Linked DNA regions of Chitinophaga varians. The protein of the gene in region 1 interacts with the protein of each later gene in a pairwise test. Links are inferred from orthologs where the notes say so. Each region holds a gene or a part of one and is shown on either strand. Other genes may lie near its edges. The genes, in order: HGH92_RS11695 and HGH92_RS10275.

Region 1 (9,852 bases):
TCCGGCCATTTGGCAGAAGCCATTTTTTCGCGGAGGGTGGCGTTGTTATCGTCCGGATTTTCACCAACGCTGTAAAGGGTGGCCATGGTGCCTACAAATACTTCACGGGCAGCAAAAGACGTGATCAGCGCGATCCCTATTTTCCAGTCGAAGCCCAGCGGGCGGATAGCCGGTTCGATGGCATGACCGAGGATGCCGGCGTAGGAGTGCGACAGTTTTTCAGAACGGAATTCGCGGTCCAGCGCTTCCGCTTCCGGAGAACCTTCCGGCGCGGCGGCGATCAGTTTTTCATATTTCGCATGCAGCGGCTCCATTCTGCTGGCGGGCCCGTAAGAGGCCAGGAACCAGAGGATCACGGAAATTACCACGATCACTTTACCGGCATCGGTAACAAAGATTTTTGCTTTTTCCACCATGGTGGTGCCTACGTTTTTCCAGCGTGGTGCGCGGTATACCGGCAACTCCATAATGAAGTAGCTCTTTTCCTTGATACGCACAAACAGCTTCATAACGGCCGCTATCAGGATAGCCATAAAGAAACCAAGCAGGTAAAGGCCCATCATCACCAGGCCTTGCAGGCCCAGGAAGCCCAGCACCCTTCTGTCGGGGATGACCAGGGCGATCATCATAGTATAGATCGGCAGCCGCGCAGAGCAACTCATGAGCGGTGTGACCAGTATAGTGATGAGGCGTTCTTTTTTGTTTTCGATAGTCCGGGTGGCCATGATAGCGGGTACGGCACAAGCCACGCCGCTGATCAGCGGCATCACGGACTTCCCGTTGAGCCCTACCTGCCGCATCAGGCGGTCGGTGAGGAAGCTGATACGCGCCATATAACCGGTATCTTCCAGCACGGTGATGAGCCCGAACAGGATCATGATCTGAGGGATGAACACTGCAAATCCGCTGATACCGGCCAGGATGCCGTTTACAAATACGTCTGTGACCTTGTTATCAGGCAAAACAGATGTCAGCCAGCCGCTTAATTTACCAAAACCTGCTTCAATGGCGTCCATTGGGTAGGAAGCCAGCCAGAAGATGCTCTGGAACAGCAGGAACATCACCACTAGCAGGATGACGTAACCCCAGAAGCGGTGCAGCAGCAGATCGTCGATTTTTTCCGAGCGCAGTTGTTTCTGCAGCGGGTCGGCTTCCACGACGGAAGCTTTCATGATATGTTTGATGCGGTTGTACCGCTGCATGATTTCTTCCGCCTGTACTTTGGTTTTATTGAATTGATTTCGCTGCAGTGATTCCCGGATAGCTTTTTTCTGTCCGGCGTCGAGGAATGTCAGTTCTTCTGTGTTCACGGCAACGTGCAGGGCACCGTAGTCGCTACAGGCCGGTACTACTTTTTTCACGTCATCGATCACCGCTTCGGCCAGTGCGGCATTACCGATAAAATCGCGGGGGGCCGCGCTATAATTGCCGCGGGCTGCCAGCTCGATGATTTTTTTGAGTTCGGTCACCCCTTTGTTTTTGCGGGGATTGATGGCCACTACCGGCACACCCAGTTCCCTTTCCAGCCCGTCGATATCTATTTCCACGCCTTTCTTGCGGGCAATGTCCATCATGGTGAGGGCAATGATCACCGGAAATTTGAGGTCAATGATCTGGGAACAGAAGAGGAGGTTACGTTTCAGATTGGAGGCATCGGCAACAATGATCACCAGGTCGGGCGTGTCTTCATTCGCCGGGTTGATCAGTACATCGTAGGTCACATATTCATCCGCACTTTTAGGGTACAGGCTATACGTCCCCGGAAGGTCGATAATGTTGGCTGAAAGTCCCGAAACAATGTTGGCCGTTCCGGTTTTCTTGTCTACCGTCACCCCGGGAAAGTTGCTGACTTTCTGATTTAACCCGGTGAGTGCGTTAAAAAGGGAGCTTTTTCCACTATTAGGATTTCCTACCAGCGCGATGTTTATTGGTGCCTGCATTCCTTATCTTATCCTCTTTTTTAATGTTAGAGCCGAATACACAAAGTTAAACATTAATCTTCCTGGGTAATGATCGGATCGGGAAAAAAGAAGCGGGGCAAACCAGAAAGGCCAGCCCCGCTCCCATTAGAATGGCGGAAAATATGTAACTATCTGTGTGTAGTGTCGTTACCTTTATAGTGGTAAGTGTTCTCTACGGAGTCCCTTTCGATTTTCGGGGCAGTATTTTCTTCAGTGACACCGTCCGGGGTCATTTTCAGACGGGTATGGCTTCCGCCGTCCTCATCATCAGAATGGATTCCGATGTACCAATCATCTTCATCATTATAACGGCGGCCATACTTATCAAAAGAGAAGTGGCGGTAGATATCGTCATCGATCTCGAGGTTCTTGCCTACGGGGACTTTGAAGACCACCACCAGGCGCTGGCCCCGGAACGTGGAATGAGGCGGCAGGGAGAAGCCCTGCGGGATATACAGCACTGAGTCTTGTTGCCTGATGGCGAACTGGATATCGCCCGCCAGTCTGTTGGCCTGTTGCAGGGTGCGACCCTGTGAGTAGCGGTACACTTCCACCCGGAAGCTGTCAGTAGTGCTTTTTTCCACTCTCAACTTTACGATGTTGATCATGGTGGTATCATCCGCTACGATCAGGTTATCGTCGAACCAGCTGAAATCGTTGCCGTTGAAGATGCCGGGAGCCACGCGGAGTATCAGTTTCTGTTGGGTAGGCTGTTGTATGGCCACCACTTCTGCAGGCAGGTTGCTCCGCCTTCTGAAATCTTTTGCCAGGGAGGCGCCTACAATTCCGGCGAACACAAGGCCCAGCAACCAGAGGAACACCAGGGTGTAACCCGCATAGCGGCTGCCTTGTTTCACGCCTGTCAGCTTACGGACAATGAAGATCAGCAAGGCTACCACAGGTATGCCCAGGAGCAGCACAATGGCTGGCCAGAAAAGGTAGCTCTGTGCGGAATGGGCGGTGAGCAAAAGATTTTTCAGGGGGAACAGGGCCGCAGAAGAAATCGCGATCGCTATACCAGTGACGATCAGGCAGATCAGTATGACTACTGCCAGGAAGTAAAAGAATCCTTTGGTCACGAAAACCAATACTTTTCCCAACCCTTGTGCAAGGTTTACAAAAAAGCGTTCCAGATCATTACCTACCTGCTTTCCGCGGCCCTGCGAAAAATTTTGGAAGTCTTTTCCTACATTTTTCATCTGGTCCTTCATGCTGCTTAATTCCTCCTGGATGGTAGCCCTGATGTTGTTCAGGTCTACCTTCTCGCCGCGCATTTCCAGTTTTTCCGCTGCAGTGTCAGCAGAAGGCGTGGCCACCCACAGGATGAAATATACCAGTACACCGGTACCGAAGCCACCAACGGCCAGCAGTACGAAGATGATACGGAAGATCACCGGATCTACATTGAAATAAGCGCCCAGGCCGCCGCAGACACCACTCAGTACCTTGTTTTCCGGATCGCGGTAGAGCCGCTTGCGGGGACGGGGCACAAACTGGTCCGCGTTGCTGTCCTGTGACTGCGCACCGCTGCCGGGAGCATCATCAAACTGTTCCGGTGTGCCCATGGATACTTTTACAGCAGCCACGTCTTCATCGGTGATACAGTGAGCGCCTTTTTTCAGTTTATCCTGGAACAACTCGGCAATGCGGCTTTCGATGTCGGCCACAATTTCATCACCTCCTTCTTCTTTAGAGAAGTAGCTCTTCAGGCTGTCCAGATACTGGCGCAATGCTTCGTAGGCACTATCCTCAATGGGAATCAGCCGACTCGACAGGTTTATGTTGATAATCTTTTTCATTTTGTTGGTTCTTTTAGATTTTAGGTTTAGGTATATTCACTACAGCGGTGCGCTGTTTTGTTGTGTTAACTGATGGACTGCATTGGCCAGTTCGTTCCAGGTGCTTTCCAGTTCACGGTAAAAGGTTTCCCCTTTGTCGGTCATGGAAAAATATTTTCGTGGGGGGCCGGAGCTGCTTTCTACCCATCTGTAGGTGAGCAATTCTGCATTTTTCAGCCGTGTCAGTAAGGGATATAAGGTACCCTCCAGGATGTCCAGCTTTGCCTCTTTCATCTTTTCAATGATGTCTGACGGGTAAGCTTCTCCTTGCTTGATGACGGACAGAATGCAAAACTCCAGCACTCCCTTCCGCATCTGTGACTGTGTGTTATCAATGTTCATGGCAAGTGAGCTTTAAATTGTATAACGTAAATGGTGGTTTTTGATTTGTAACAGTTGAGGACCTGTACACCTTCCTTCAACTTTACGATACAAAAATAGGAATTATTTACTACTATGCAATACACAATACCATAGAAAGCAAAATAACTTGTTTAGGATATTACTGCCAATGAGGTCGAAATCCACTACTGTAGGTCATCTCGGGAGAAAATGGTAAAAACGGGTTTAAAAAACAATGTGATAAGCGGCAATTATAAAGGATAATCGGTTTTTGGCGGTTTTTGTGGTTAAAACCCTCCGCCAGTCATCACTAAATTGCTTTAACATTTTTTTAATTACCGTAACTTAGTATATATGGTTTCGCTCATTTACTTTTGTATCAGCAGTTAATACACATGAAGAAAATTATCGGCATATTCCTTTTGGGACTTATGATCTCCCAATTGCTTCCCATCAAGGAGGTAGGAAAACTGCTGTTTAATAACCAGATTGTGGAAGAACATCCTGTTGATGCAGGACATGACCATGTCAAAATTGCGAAGGAATTAAAATTCTGTAAGCAATTTGACGCACTGCAGTTTAATCCGATTTTACTCATTGGCGTTTTGCATCCTCTTTTAATGGAGGATATCCCCAGCAATCCTGCCCAGGAAATCCACGCTCCCCCTCCCAATATCTTCAGAGCGTAATTCGAACCGGCTACTGTCATTACAGTCAGCACGGATTTTCTATTTATTTATTGCAAGCATTTATTATCTCAGGCATTCCGGGGCCATCGTGTATCTGTTAACGTGATACCCGTATTGGTGTCCCAAAGGATGCGTCATCTGTATCTGTAATTACTTCCGCGACGGTAGCGATAGCTGCTGTCCGGCATCGCGATCCTTTAACGGAAAAATGCATTTTTTATGAACAAGCAAACATCGTTATTCTCCAATATCAAGGGGGACTTTTCTGCGGGTCTCGTTGTTTTCCTCATTGCCGTGCCGTTGTGTCTGGGCATTGCCCTGGCCTCCGGCGCTCCGCTCTTTTCCGGTATGATTGCCGGGATTGTTGGCGGATTGGTAATTGGATTTTTCAGCGGCTCACAACTGAGCGTCAGCGGTCCGGCGGCAGGCCTTACTGCCATTGTGCTGACCGCCATCACCAAACTGGGCGCATTCGACATCTTCCTGCTGGCCGTTGTCATCGGAGGTTGCCTGCAACTGGTACTGGGGCTTATCAAGGCGGGAACCGTGGCCAACTACTTCCCTTCCAACGTGATCACCGGTATGCTGGCAGCCATTGGTATTATTATCATCCTGAAACAGCTTCCGCATGCCTTCGGTTATGACGCCGAAAATGAAGGCAGCATTGCCTTCTTCCAGGCCGACGGGGAAAATACTTTCAGCGCGCTGCTGTCCACGCTCAACCATATTAGTATAGGTGCAACTATTATCACCCTCATATCCATTCTTATCATTCTGTATTGGAGCAAGATCCCCAAAGTAAACCTGGTACCAGCACCACTCGTTGCCGTAATAGCCGGTATTCTGCTGAACCGCGCCTTTGCAGGCAACGAAGTGCTGGCCCTGGGTGCTAAACACCTGGTAAGCCTGCCCGTGCCACAGTCGTTTTCCGACTTCCTCGGACAGTTCACCTTCCCGCGCTTCAGCGCCATCACCGACAAGGAAGTGTGGATCACAGGTCTTACCATTGCCATCATTGCTTCTGTGGAAACACTGCTCAACGTGGAAGCGACCGACAAACTGGACCCGCTGAAGCGCCACACCTCCCCTAACCGGGAACTGAAAGCACAAGGCATCGGTAACATTGTGAGCGGCCTTATCGGCGGCCTGCCTATTACTTCCGTAATTGTGCGTTCCAGCGCCAACATTAACGCTGGCGGCCGTACGAAAATGTCTACCATGATACACGGCTCCCTGCTGCTGATCTGTGCGGCACTTATTCCCATGGTGCTTAACATGATCCCGCTGGCCACGCTGGCCGCGGTACTGCTGGTGACCGGTTACAAACTGTGTAAACTGCAGGTCTTCAGGGAAATGTTTAAAAATGGCAAATACCAGTGGGTACCATTTGTGGCCACCGTTGTCTCCATCGTGTTTACAGACCTGCTGATTGGTATTGGTATCGGTATGGCCGTAAGCGTACTGGCCATTCTGCGAGGTAATATGAAGAGCTCCTATTATTTCCGCAAAGAAAAATACCAGACCGGCGACACCATCCGCCTGGAACTGGCACAGGAAGTATCTTTCCTGAACAAGGCCAGCATCCTGCTTACCCTGGACCATTTGCCTGCGGATACTACGGTGGTGATAGATGCCCAGAAAACAGCCTATATCGACTTTGATGTGTTGCAAACCATCCGGGAATTCAAAGACATCAAGGCGCCACAAAAAAATATTACCGTCATCCTGGTGGGATTTAAGGACGTATACAAAATTCCCAACACCCCCGGGAGCCTGGTAGAAGAACATGCGCGGAAAGCTAACGGGCACGTACACACTATTGCAGCCGGCAATCACAAGGAATTATTAAAAGAATTACAGTTGAACTAAACGGCTTATAGCGTAAATAGAGGCAAGAGAAACCGGAAACCATGCTCTCTTCCTCCCTTCATTCACCCATCAAAACGAACAATCATGAAAACATTGAATAAAGTATCACAGAGTGAGATTACACCGACACAAGCTTTGGAATTATTGAAATCAGGTAACCTGCGTTTTGTGGACAACCTCCGCATCAACCGTAACCTGTTGCAAATGGTAAACGACACCCGCGACGGGCAATGGCCGATGGCTGCCATTGTAAGCTGTATGGACTCCCGCACTTCCGCTGAACTGGTATTCGACCAGGGCCTGGGCGATATCTTCAGTATCCGCCTGGCGGGCGCCGTGATCTCTGACAATGTGCTGGGAAGCCTGGAGTATGCCTGCAAAGCAGCCGGCTCCAAGTTCATCGTAGTACTGGGACACACCAAATGCGGCGCTATCTGTGGCGCCTGCGACGCGGTGGAAATGGGCAACCTCACCGGTCTGCTGAATAAAATCACCCCGTCTGTTTTTGCGGAAAAAACTGTCACCGAAAACCGCACCTCCAAAAATCCGGAGTTTGTGCAGGCCGTGACGAACATTCATATTGAACGCTCTGTGCAGGCTATCATGGAACAGAGCCATATTCTGCGTGACATGATCCTGAAAGGGGACGTAGGCATCGTGGGCGCCATGTACGACGTGGAAACCGGCGTTGTCAACTTTATGGAACACACGCTGATCCTCAAAAAAGATAAGGAAACGGTACCGGCCATGGCCGTTTAATAAAAAGTCTCCTTGTGAGGAGACGTATGTTTGCTTGTGATATTAATGGGGCCGAGATAGCCAGGCCAGGCCGGTTTTTATAGGGGTACCTGTCTGGCGGCTGTCGAAGCCCCATTATATCTTGTCATTGGGTATTTTTATTTTGATATTTAGCGGGCGTCTGAGGAGTGTAGATTCCTAAGCACATTGACTAAATTTCCCAATAATTAAATTCCTATATATTTCTAAGGCGTGCTGCCGCCTGTTCCAGCGTCGTTTCTTTTTTGGCAAAACAGAAACGCACTACATGATCATCTTTGCCATCGTGGTAGAATGCGGAAACCGGAATCGCCGCTACGCCAAATTCTTTGGTCAGGCGGGTGGCAAATTCCTTGTCTCCTTCCGAAGATATCTGATCATACCGCATCAGTTGAAAGTAACTTCCCTGACTGGCCAGTGGTGTAAACCGTGAGCCGTTCATCAACTCCAGAAAATAATCTCTCTTTTGCTGATAAAATGCCGGCAGTTCCAGGTAATGTGCCGGTGTTTCCAGGAACTCGGCCAATCCGTACTGCATTGGTGTGTTCACTGAAAAACAAAGGTACTGGTGTACCTTCCGGTATTCCTTCATCAGATGCTCGGGCGCAACGCAATAGCCCATCTTCCAGCCGGTATTGTGAAAGACCTTTCCAAAGGAGAACACGACAAAGCTGTTTTTATAGATGGCAGGATAACGCAGCACACTGAGATGGCGGGCGCCGTCAAATACCAGGTGTTCGTATACTTCGTCTGATAGTACCAGCAGGTTATGTTCTGCTACCAGCTTTTCCAGTTCGGCCATGTCCTCTTCCTGAAGAATGCTGCCGGTGGGGTTGTGTGGTGTGTTAACCATGATCATGCGGGTGCGGGGAGTGATCTTGCGGCGCACCTCCTGCCAGTCAATCCGGTAATCCGGGAAAGAAAGCGATATTAGCACCGGTTTGCCACCGTTGACCAGCACATTGGGGATATAGCTGTCATATGCCGGCTCGAATATGATCACTTCATCTCCCGGATGAATGTAGGTGGCAATAGCCGTATAAATGGCATAGGTACCGCCTGGCGTGATGGTGATGTCGGTGTCCGGGTTGATGGTTTGCTGGTACAGCGATCTGATTTTGGCCGCGATAGCTGTGCGGAGCTGCAAGAGGCCGGGCATGGGCGCGTATTGGTTGTGCCCCTGTTGCATGGCCTGGTTGACCATTTCCTTTAGTTCATCGCTGCAATCGTAGTCGGGGAAGCCTTGTGACAGGTTGATGGCTTTGTGTTCCGCTGCCAGGGCTGACATAACGGAAAAAATGGTGGTTCCTGTGTGTGGTAATTTGGACATACATAAATCAATTACGAATTACAAATTACGAATTACGAATTAGGAAGTCCCTCTTCCTTTGTATTAATTCGTAATTCGTAATTTGTAATTCGTAATTGACTAGAGATATTTTTCGCCTTTGTTGCGCTTGATTTCCGCCACATATTCCTTGATCTGCTGCTCATTGTCTTTCCGGCAAATTAGGAGCACGTCGTTTGTATCAATCACGATAAATTCATCGAGGCCCTGCAGCAGTACCAGTTTCTCATTTGGCACTTTCACCATGCACTTGGTAGCGTCTATTACTACCACGTTTTTTCCCTGTACAGCGTTGCCCAGGTAGTCTTTTTCCAGGTTTTCGTAAGCGGAGGCCCAGGTGCCCAGGTCACTCCAGCCGAAGTTGGAAGGGATCACGTACACGTTATCAGCTTTCTCCATGATACCATAGTCGATGGAGATATTGGTGCATTGCGGATATACTTTTTCGATGGCTTCCTTTTCTTCCGGTGTGTTCAGGGCTGATGTGCTTTGTTCAAACAGCTCATCTATTTCGGGGAGGTATTCCCGGAAAGCAGCGAGGATGGTTTTCACATTCCATACGAAGATGCCGGCATTCCAGAGGAAGTCGCCGCTTTGCAGGAAGGTTTTGGCCAGTTCCAGGTTGGGCTTTTCGGTAAATGTTTTGACTTTATAAACGTTGTCAGCCACCTGTTGCGGTTCATACTGGATGTAGCCGTACCCGGTATCAGGGCGGGTGGGTTTGATGCCAAGCGTTAACAGGGCGCTGTGTTTCTGTACAAACAGCAGGGCGTTCAGGCAGGCCGAGGTAAATGCCGGTCCGTCCATGATCAGGTGATCAGCCGGAGCACAGATGATATTGGCCAGCGGGTCCTGTTTATGTATTTTATGGGAGATATAGGCAACGCAGGGGGCCGTGTTTTTGCGGGAAGGTTCGCTGACAATATTTGCTTCCGCCACTTCGGGCAGTTGTTCCGCCACTTTGCCGGTATACTGATGATGCGTCACCACGAAGATGTTTTCCTTTGGAATGAAGGTCGCAAACCGTT
Region 2 (9,782 bases), 350 kb from region 1 along the record:
ATCCTGCCTTATCCTAACACCCGCGGTCCGGTATGGGTTAACTTTAACTCTCCGCTGCTGTGGGACGTATTCGCGATCTCCACTTACTTCACCGTATCACTGTTGTTCTGGTACTCCGGCCTGATTCCGGACTTCGCCACCATCCGTGACAGGGCTAAAACCAAACTGCGCAAGCTGTTATACGGTGTGGCTGCTTTCGGCTGGACAGGTTCTACCAAACACTGGCAACGTCACGAGGCGCTGTCACTGGTACTGGCAGGTTTATCCACTCCGCTGGTACTGTCTGTACACACCATCGTATCTTTTGACTTTGCTACCTCTGTTATTCCCGGCTGGCATACTACCATCTTCCCTCCTTACTTTGTGGCGGGTGCGATCTTCTCTGGTTTCGCGATGGTACAAACACTGCTGATCATCACCCGTAAAATATTACACCTGGAAGAATACATTACCCTGGGCCACATGGAAGCCATGAACAAGGTAATCGTACTGACAGGTTCCGTAGTAGGTTGCGCTTACCTGACTGAGCTCTTCATGGCATGGTACGGTGCTAACCCTTACGAGTTCGCTACTTTCTTCAAATACCGCGCTGCCGGTCCGCTGGGTTGGTCTTACTGGATCATGATGACCTGTAACGTAATCACGCCGCAGGTGTTCTGGTTCCGTAAAATGAGAAGAAACGTGATGGTGACTTTCGTAATGTCCATCATCGTAAACATCGGTATGTGGTTCGAACGTTTCGTGATCATCTGTACTTCCCTGTACCGCGACTATCTGCCGTCCAGCTGGTCTTACTATCGTCCATCCTGGCCAGAAGTTGGTTTCTACATGGGTACCTTCGGTCTGTTCTTCACCTGCTACTTCCTGTTCGCTAAATATTTCCCGGTAATTGCAGTGGCTGAGATCAAGGCTATCCTGAAAACTTCCGGTGAGAACTTCAAAGAGAAAATGGAAGTGTACGAAGGAGAATCAGCAGAGCAATTTGCAAAAGCTGTTCACCACGAACATGCTCACTAATAGATGAATTGACAGAATTAATTAATTGGAATTTGAATTTTTAAATATATGGCTGTTAAAAATTTTGTTGTAGGCTTGTTTGACGATGAGGCAGTGTTGTTTCCGGCAGTGAAAAAAGTTCGCACTGCTGGCTACAAGTTGCACGATGTATACACTCCTTTTCCTGTTCACGGCCTGGATCATGCGATGGGTTTAAGGGAAACCAGCCTGCACACAGCCGGTTTCATATATGGTATCACTGGTACCACCACGGCTTTAACTTTCATGAGCTGGGTATTTAATGTTGACTGGCCGCTGAACATCGGTGGTAAGCCACACTTCCCGTTACCAGCGTTCATTCCCATTACCTTCGAGCTGACTGTATTGTTCGCCGCTGTGGGTATGGTGATGACATTCTGTTATCTCTGCCAGTTAATGCCAGGCGTAAAGAAACATATCTTCCACCCAAGACAGACTGATGATAAGTTTGTAATGGTTATTGAGCTCACCGAAAAATCCAATGCGGAAGAAATCAAACGCTTCCTCAATGAAGCTGGTGCGCATGATGTCAATGAACAGCGGGCAGAAGCCGGCTGGTGGTATGGCAGATATGACAAGAACGACGAAGACGTTTACGCTCGTCCGGTTAACGCTTAATACATTAACAGCAAAAAAATACAGTTGCAACCATTAGATACTGGAAGCAGAACTAATGAAAGCTAGAATAAATAATTTCTGATGAAAAGGACTTCTAACATATTGATTGTAGCCGCATTGGCAACTGGAGCTTTCCTGGCAGCCTGTAATAAAGGGGAGCACAACAGAAAGCCCGGCAGGATTTATATGCCCGACATGTATGAATCCCGTGCGTATGAGTTTTACAGTGCTCGTTTGGCAGGTCTGAAGCCAGTGGACGGAACAGTTAAGAGAGGTGAACTTTTGCCTTACCATCTGAAAGAAGCAGATACGGCACAGGCAAATCTGGTGAAAAATCCGCTGACTATCACCGCTGATGATCTGAAGGAAGGTGAACGTTTATTTAATATTTACTGCGGTATCTGCCATGGTACTGCACTGGATGGTAACGGTCCGCTGTACAAAGGGGGCGAAGGTCCTTACTCTGCAGCTCCTGCCAACCTGGTAGCCGGTGCTAAATCCGGTTACTCCGAAGGCCGCCTGTTTCACGTAATGACCTATGGTTATAACATGATGGGCAGCTACGCCAGCCAGCTCGACAGGGCACAACGCTGGAAGATAGCCGCTTACATCAAGAGCAAACAGCCTGGTGCTGCTGCACAGCCTGCAGCCGCAGCTGCTCCGGCAGCAGACAGCGCAAAAGCTAAATAAGTTAGAGAGAGTTAAAACTGAATTTCAAACAAGTATTTTAATATACAGTAATGAAAGACCAATTTGTAGTACCGGCAAGATTAAAAAAGACCAGCTTCGTGTTAATGGGCGTGGGCTTGCTGACTTTATTGATCGGATTAATTGCGTTTCAAGGTGAGAATTCGACACGGTTCTGGGCCGGTCTGTTGCAAAACAGCAGCTTCTTTTTGCTGATTACATTGGCCAGCACCTTTTTTATTGCAGCCACAACACTGGCGCACGGTGGTTGGCAGATCGCCTTCCGTCGCGTTCCTGAAGCTATCTCCATGGCAGTTCCTGCTTTGGCGGCTGTGCTGTTTATCATTGTGATGATCATCGTTTTCGGTGGTAAAGAACACATCTACCACTGGATCAATGCACATCATGTAGCAGAAGACAAAGTCCTGACCTGGAAATCCGCTTTCCTGAACAAAGGATTCTATACTACCGCTACCATCCTCACCCTGGGCCTGTGGATTTTCTTCACCCTGAAACTCCGCAACATGTCCATCGAAGAAGATGGTTGGGACCTGAAACCTGAAACCGGCCGCAAACTCATCTGGAGAAATACCGTTTGGTGCGGTGGCTTCCTGGTGATTTACACCCTGAGCGTTGGCTCCACCACTCCCTGGATCTGGTTAATGAGCATCGATGCACACTGGTTCTCCACCATGTATTCCTGGTATACTTTCGCCAGCAGCTGGGTATCAGGCCTGTCCCTGATCGCACTGTTCGTGGTATACCTGAAAAAACACGGTTACCTGACTTATGTGAATGAAGAGCACCTGCACGATCTGGGTAAATTTATCTTTGCTTTCAGCATCTTCTGGACTTACCTCTGGTTCTCCCAGTACATGCTGATCTGGTACGCTAACATGCCGGAAGAAACTGAATACTTCCAGCCACGCGTATGGGGCGAATGGAGACCTATCTTCTTCCTGAACCTCCTGATCAACTTTATTACGCCGTTGCTGTTCCTCATGAAGAGAGACACCAAACGTAACTATACTTCCGTAGCCTTCATCGCTGTTGTAGTAATCGCCGGCCACTGGCTCGATTTCTGGCAGATGGTAGGCCCCGGCACCTACAAACACCTGGTATTCCCCTGGTATGAACTGGGTCTGGGCGCTGGCTTCGTTGGTCTGATTATTTTCCTGGTTTCCAACGCGCTGACCAAAGCTCCGCTGGTACCGAAAAATCATCCTTACCTGAAAGAAAGTATTGTTCACCACACCTAATATGGTGATAACGAAGATTTAGCAATAGAAAAGCATTAGATAACTTAATTATTTCATATAGCAATGTCAGGATTTTTAGCAGTCTTAGTTATTGTTCTCATATTCATAGTCATCTTCCAGATTGCGAAGGCGAGCGAATATGTGTCCATATTGAAGGGAGAAAAGAAAGCGCGCCAGCAAAGTAACCGTATCAATGGTTTCCTGCTGATAGCATTCCTGGTGCTGGGGCTCATCGGCGTGTATTATTGTAATAATCTGCTGAAAGGCAAGATCCTGGGCGAATCTGCTTCTGTGCAGGGTGAAGGTGTAGATACCCTCATCTATGTAACTCTCGCCATCACCGGTGTCGTGTTCGTGGCTACGCAGATCCTTTTGTTCTGGTTCGCATTCAAATACCAGGAAAAAGAAGGCCGCAAAGCATTTTATTTTCCGCATAACAACAAACTGGAAGTGATCTGGACCGTTATCCCGGCCATCGCACTGACAGTTCTGGTGGCTTTCGGTCTGAAACATTGGTTCCAGCTGACTTCTGATGCACCGAAAGATGCAGCAGTGGTTGAAATCACTGGTAAACAATTTAACTGGCTCATCCGCTACCCGGGTAAAGACGGTGCGCTCGGCCGCCGCGATTTCAAGAAAATCGACGAAGCTGCCAGCAACCCGCTGGGTATGGATTGGGACGACCAACTGGGCAAAGACGACTTCATGGCAACTGAAGTTCACCTGGTAGTAGGTAAACCTGTAAAATTCGTAATCGGTTCCCGTGATGTAATTCACGACGTTGGTTTACCTCAGTTCCGTATGAAAATGGACGCTGTACCCGGTATCCCTACCACCCTGTGGTTTACGCCTAAGTTCACCACCAAACAAATGAAGGAAAAAACCGGTAACCCGGATTTCACCTACGAAATATCCTGCGATCAGATGTGTGGTTCCGGTCACTACTCTATGAGAGGCGTGATTGTTGTTGAAACTCAGGAAGAATACGACGCCTGGGTTGCCAAACAACCGCTGCAGTACAGCCTGGCCCACCCGGCTCCTGCTGAAGCGCCAAAGGCCGACAGCACACAAAAAACAGTGGCAGCGAATATCGGTAAGCCGTAATTTTGTGTAGAAGAAATTTTTGACGCAGTACTTAACCAATAATAAAAGACAAACTAACAAACGCGATACTTCCCGGGCGTTGGTTTATTAATAAACAGAACCGATTATGAGTAACGAAGCAACATTGCACAGTCAACAGGAGGTAATGCACGGCGCGCATGATCATCATGATCATGAGCACCATCATGAAGACAATTTCATCTCGAAATATGTATTCAGCCTTGATCATAAAATGATTGCCAAACAATTCCTGATCACCGGTATCGTTTGGGCTATCATCGGTGCTTTCTTTTCTGTGGTGTTCCGTTTGCAACTGGGTTTTCCCGATGCTACTTTCCCCTGGCTGGAAAGCATTCTGGGTCACTGGGCTAAAGGTGGCCGTATCACTCCCGAAGCTTACTATGCATTGGTAACAATGCACGGTACTATCCTCGTATTCTTTGTATTGACCGCTGGTTTGAGTGGTACCTTCTCCAACCTGCTTATTCCCCTGCAGGTAGGTGCCCGCGATATGGCTTCTCCTTTCATGAACTGCCTGAGCTACTGGTTCTTCTTCCTGGCCAGCCTCGTTATGATGGCTTCCCTGTTCGTTCAGACAGGACCGGCTTCCGGCGGTTGGACCATGTACCCTCCGCTGAGTGCACTGGGAGACGCTTCCATCGGTTCTAAAATAGGTGTTGACCTGTGGCTCACTTCCATGGCGCTGTTTGTTGTTTCGCAGCTGCTGGGTGGTCTGAACTACATCTCTACCCTGCTGAACATGCGTACCAAAGGTATGAGCATGACCAAAATGCCTTTAACCATCTGGTCATTCTTCTTTACCGCTGTACTGGGCGTATTGTCTTTCCCTGTTCTGCTGTCCGGCTTCATTCTCTTGTTGTTCGACCGTCACGCAGGTACCAGCTTCTATCTATCTGATATCTTTATCGCAGGTAAAGCCCTGGCAAACGAAGGTGGTAGCGCCATCCTCTACCAGCACTTGTTCTGGTTCCTGGGCCACCCTGAAGTATACATCATCATTCTCCCTGCCATGGGTATGGTGTCTGAAGTACTGGCAGTTAGCTCCCGTAAACCTATCTTCGGCTACCTCGCCATGATCGGTTCCCTGTTCGCTATCTGTATCCTGGCCTTCCTGGTTTGGGCTCACCACATGTTCGTTACTGGTCTGAACCCATTCCTCGGTGCCTTCTTCGTACTGCTCACCCTCCTCATCGCGGTGCCATCTGCCATCAAGGTATTTAACTGGCTCACCACCATCTGGAAAGGTAACATCCGCTTTACGCCGGCGTCCCTGTTCTCTATCGGTTTCGTGAGCACTTTCATCTCTGGTGGTCTGACCGGTATCTGGCTGGGTAACTCCTCTATCGATATTCACCTGCACGATACCTACTTTGTAATCGCACACTTCCACATTGTAATGGGTGTGTCCGCATTCTTCGGTATGTTCGCCGGTATCTATCACTGGTTCCCGAAAATGTATGGCCGCTTTATGAACAATACTATCGGCTATATCCACTTCTGGGTAACCCTGATCGGTGCTTACCTGATCTTCTGGCCTATGCATTACGAAGGTATGGCCGGTATGCCAAGAAGGTATTTCGACTACTCCAGCTGGACTTCCTTCAATCAGTTCGGTGGCCTGAACCAGTTTATCAGCATCGTGGTGATCCTGGTATTTGCTACACAGCTGCTGTTTGTGTTCAACTTCTTCTACAGCATTTTCAAAGGAAGAAAACTGACCGAACAGAACCCATGGAAAGCTACCTCCCTGGAATGGACTACGCCGATCAACCCGGGTCACGGCAACTGGCCTGGTGAAATTCCTGAAGTTCACCGCTGGGCTTATGACTACAGCAAGGATGGAAGAGACTTCATCCCGCAGACAGAACCAATTGGTCCTAACGAGTCAGCTCACTAACTTATAAGATGAGATTCCGGAGCGCAGAAATAAACTGCTTTCCGGAATCTTGTTCACCGTGATGTTTGTAAATTTGTCCCGGATTTAAAACCCGGGATGTGGATAGAAATAAAATGTTGCAAGAAAACTCCATAAAGTTGTCGTCATCGTATGCAGTAGCGAGTAAGGTGAAAGATTATTCTCAGTTAATGAAGTTTAATCTCACCTTCATGGTGGTATTTTCATCTGTGGTAGCTTATCTGCTGGTGCCGGGTGTGGAGTTTGACCTGATCAAAGTTCTTTTGTTATTTGCCGGTGGTTTGCTGGTTTCCGGATCAGCCAATACCATCAACCAGATATGGGAAAAAAATACCGATAAGCTGATGGCCCGCACCGCCACCCGCCCCCTGCCCTCCGGCAGGATGAGCGAAACGGAAGCGATCATCGTTGCTGCGGTGACCGGTGTAGCGGGTTTCCTGATCATGGGTTATTGCTTTAACTGGCTAAGCGCCGCCCTGAGCCTTTTCTCCCTGGTGATGTACGGTTTCGTATATACACCCTGGAAAAAATGGAACTCCCTGGCCGTACTGGTTGGGGGCATTCCGGGCGCCATGCCGCTGCTCATTGGCTGGGCCGCAGGCGCCAACAACCTTTCCGAAGGCGGTTGGTCACTGTTTGCCATCCAGTTCCTGTGGCAGTTCCCGCACTTCTGGGCTATCGCCTGGATTGCACATAAAGACTATACCCGTGCAGGATTTAAACTGCTGCCTGCCAATGGCGAACCTAACAAGTTCACCGCATTACAGGCGGTTATGTATACCCTGTTACTGATCCCTGCCGGTGTAGCACCCTACCTGCTCAAAATCACAGGCGGTATTTCCGCTATCGTGGCTATTCTGGCAGGTGTGTTTTTCCTGTACCGCGCGATTAACCTGTACAGAAAGAATGATGTTCCGGCAGCACGTAAACTGATGTTTGGTTCATACATTTACCTGACCATTGTTCAGCTGGCACAGCTGCTGGACAAGGCCTAAAAGAAATAGAAGGAGTGATGCATACAATGAGCATACAACGTAAGAAAATTCATCCGCACAAGTATTCCCTATGGATAGCAATGGGTAGTATTACCATGATGTTCATCGGATTTACGAGTGCATACGTTGTGAAGAGATCGCAGGCTAACTGGCTGGCATTTGAACTGCCGCATATTTTCTGGTTGTCTACTGCTGTGATTTTACTCAGCAGCCTGACCGTCCACCTGGCCCTGAAACAGTTCAGGGAAAGAAATATGCAGCGTTACAAGCAGCTGATCACCATTACGGCCTTACTGGGCGTAATTTTCGCTGCTTGCCAATGGATTGGCTTTTCACAATTGAAAAATAGCGGACTTCCCCTCAACGGGCCTGTTTCCGCTTCGTTTATTTATGTTATCGTAGGCGTGCACATGTTGCACGTATTGGGTGGTGTGGTAGCACTGCTCATCATGTTTGCCAGGGCCTACCGGACCCGCATTCGTACCTACTCCTCAGTACCCATCGAAGTAGCCGCTACCTACTGGCATTTTGTGGATGTGCTGTGGATCTACCTGTTGATTTTTTTAAGTATCGCGAGATAAACTTTGTAAAATTTTATAAAACTAACAATGGACACAGCAGTTACAGCGAAGAAAAAATGGTGGGACGGAGGATACTCTCCCTTTAATGTGAGCTATGGCAAGTTGATGATGTGGTACTTCCTGATATCAGATGCCTTCACTTTCGGAGCATTACTGATTTCTTACGGAACTATTCGCTTCTCCAGCACTTCCTGGCCTGATCCGAACGAGGTTTTCCGCTCTTTCCCTGGTATGGGCCATGCCAACATGCCACTGGTATTCGTGAGCTTGATGACCTTTATCCTGATCATGAGCTCTGTAACCATGGTACTGGCCGTTCATGCCGGTCACATGAGAGATAAAAAAGCTGTTGCCAAATGGCTGACCTGGACTATCGTTGGTGGTGCCTGCTTCCTGGCCTGTCAGGCATGGGAATGGACACACCTGTTCCACGAAGGCGCCTGGTGGGGCCGCAATCCTTTCCACAACGTGGACGGTACAATGGCTTCTACCAACTTTACTAACTTCTTCTTTACCATTACCGGTTTCCACGGTCTGCACGTAACCTCCGGTGTTGTACTGAACATCATCATCCTCGCTAACGTACTGAAAGGTACCTACGAAGAAAGAGGTCACTACGAAATGGTGGAAAAAGTAGGTCTTTACTGGCACTTTGTAGATCTGGTTTGGGTATTCGTATTCACCTGCTTCTACCTGCTCTGATCAGGAAGTATCAGCTGCAACGAATACAAGGTTTGTAATTAGAATTATCGCATTTTAGAATTTATTTAATCTCAATAGGAATGGAGCATACGCATACCGCAGAAGGACATGCACATCATGATTCATCTACCAAAAAGATCTGGAAAACTTTCTGGATTCTCCTGGCTGTAACCATGGTAGAAGTTGGCCTGGCGTTTTTACACCTGGAAACAGGTTTCCCCAGCAGAGTACTGCTGAACGCTGTGTTCATCGGACTGACAGTAGTGAAAGCATTTTATATCGTTTCCGAGTTCATGCACCTTGGCAGCGAAATCAAAAACCTGATCTACACTGTTCTGCTTCCTTTGCTGCTCTTTATCTGGTTCATTATCGCTTTCCTGTATGAAGGTAATTCATGGAAAAACCTGAACAGGGACCTGAAACCAGGTACTCCGGTTGAAGCAGTGAAAACTGCACCGGCTGAAGGCGGACACGGACACCACTAAGTTTTTGACTATTAAATTTCAGCGTCATCTCACGCAGGGCTATATTAGGAGTTGCATTGGCTATATTGGTACCGCTGACGGGTTACCTGATTGTAGATCATTACGGGAAAAACGTAGTACCTATTCCAAAGTATTACATTCCCGAAAGAGTGGACACGATCGTTAAAGATGGCAAAACCACTTACGACACCGTTTTCCACCAGATCAGGGATTTTAAAATGACCAATCAGCTGGGCCAACAGGTAAGCCTGAAGGATATGGAAGGTAAAGTGATCCTGGTAGATTTCTTTTTTACTTCCTGCCCTTCTATCTGCCCTACCCTGACTAAAAACCTGAGAAAGATCCAGAGCGCTTACGGTAAAACAGATACGCTGCTCCAG

Evidence for each region.
Region 2: the proteins of HGH92_RS11695 (region 1) and HGH92_RS10275 interact in binary tests that used the Escherichia coli proteins (3 or more experiments, as listed by UniProt). The link is inferred for Chitinophaga varians from one-to-one orthologs.

The regions. Positions count from the first base shown.
Region 1 is NZ_JABAIA010000001.1:2,868,689-2,878,540, reverse strand. What follows is about bases 6,740-9,679. They hold HGH92_RS11695 (methionine aminotransferase), read right to left. Parts: upstream 8,807-9,679; coding sequence 7,673-8,806; downstream 6,740-7,672. Other genes in these bases: HGH92_RS11690 (mannose-1-phosphate guanylyltransferase), read right to left, coding at 8,906-9,679; HGH92_RS11700 (carbonic anhydrase family protein), read left to right, coding at 6,784-7,458. In the rest of the region: feoB (ferrous iron transport protein B), read right to left, coding at 1-1,940; HGH92_RS11720 (PspC domain-containing protein), read right to left, coding at 2,090-3,760; HGH92_RS11715 (PadR family transcriptional regulator), read right to left, coding at 3,800-4,141; HGH92_RS11710 (hypothetical protein), read left to right, coding at 4,537-4,830; HGH92_RS11705 (SulP family inorganic anion transporter), read left to right, coding at 5,050-6,699; more of HGH92_RS11690, read right to left, coding at 9,680-9,852. UniProt on the Escherichia coli protein: Shows aminotransferase activity with methionine and histidine as substrates, and to a lesser extent also with phenylalanine.
Region 2 is NZ_JABAIA010000001.1:2,521,107-2,530,888, reverse strand. The notes cover bases 4,346-7,215. They hold HGH92_RS10275 (cbb3-type cytochrome c oxidase subunit I), read left to right. Parts: upstream 4,346-4,809; coding sequence 4,810-6,621; downstream 6,622-7,215. Other genes in these bases: cyoE (heme o synthase), read left to right, coding at 6,735-7,215; HGH92_RS10280 (cytochrome c oxidase subunit II), read left to right, coding at 4,346-4,703. Also shown: nrfD (NrfD/PsrC family molybdoenzyme membrane anchor subunit), read left to right, coding at 1-1,017; HGH92_RS10295 (DUF3341 domain-containing protein), read left to right, coding at 1,066-1,653; HGH92_RS10290 (c-type cytochrome), read left to right, coding at 1,735-2,343; HGH92_RS10285 (quinol:cytochrome C oxidoreductase), read left to right, coding at 2,394-3,599; more of HGH92_RS10280, read left to right, coding at 3,741-4,345; more of cyoE, read left to right, coding at 7,216-7,634; HGH92_RS10265 (heme-copper oxidase subunit III), read left to right, coding at 7,652-8,215; HGH92_RS10260 (cytochrome c oxidase subunit 3), read left to right, coding at 8,243-8,917; HGH92_RS10255 (cytochrome C oxidase subunit IV family protein), read left to right, coding at 8,998-9,402; HGH92_RS10250 (SCO family protein), read left to right, coding at 9,459-9,782. UniProt on the Escherichia coli protein: Cytochrome bo(3) ubiquinol oxidase is the terminal enzyme in the aerobic respiratory chain of E.coli that predominates when cells are grown at high aeration.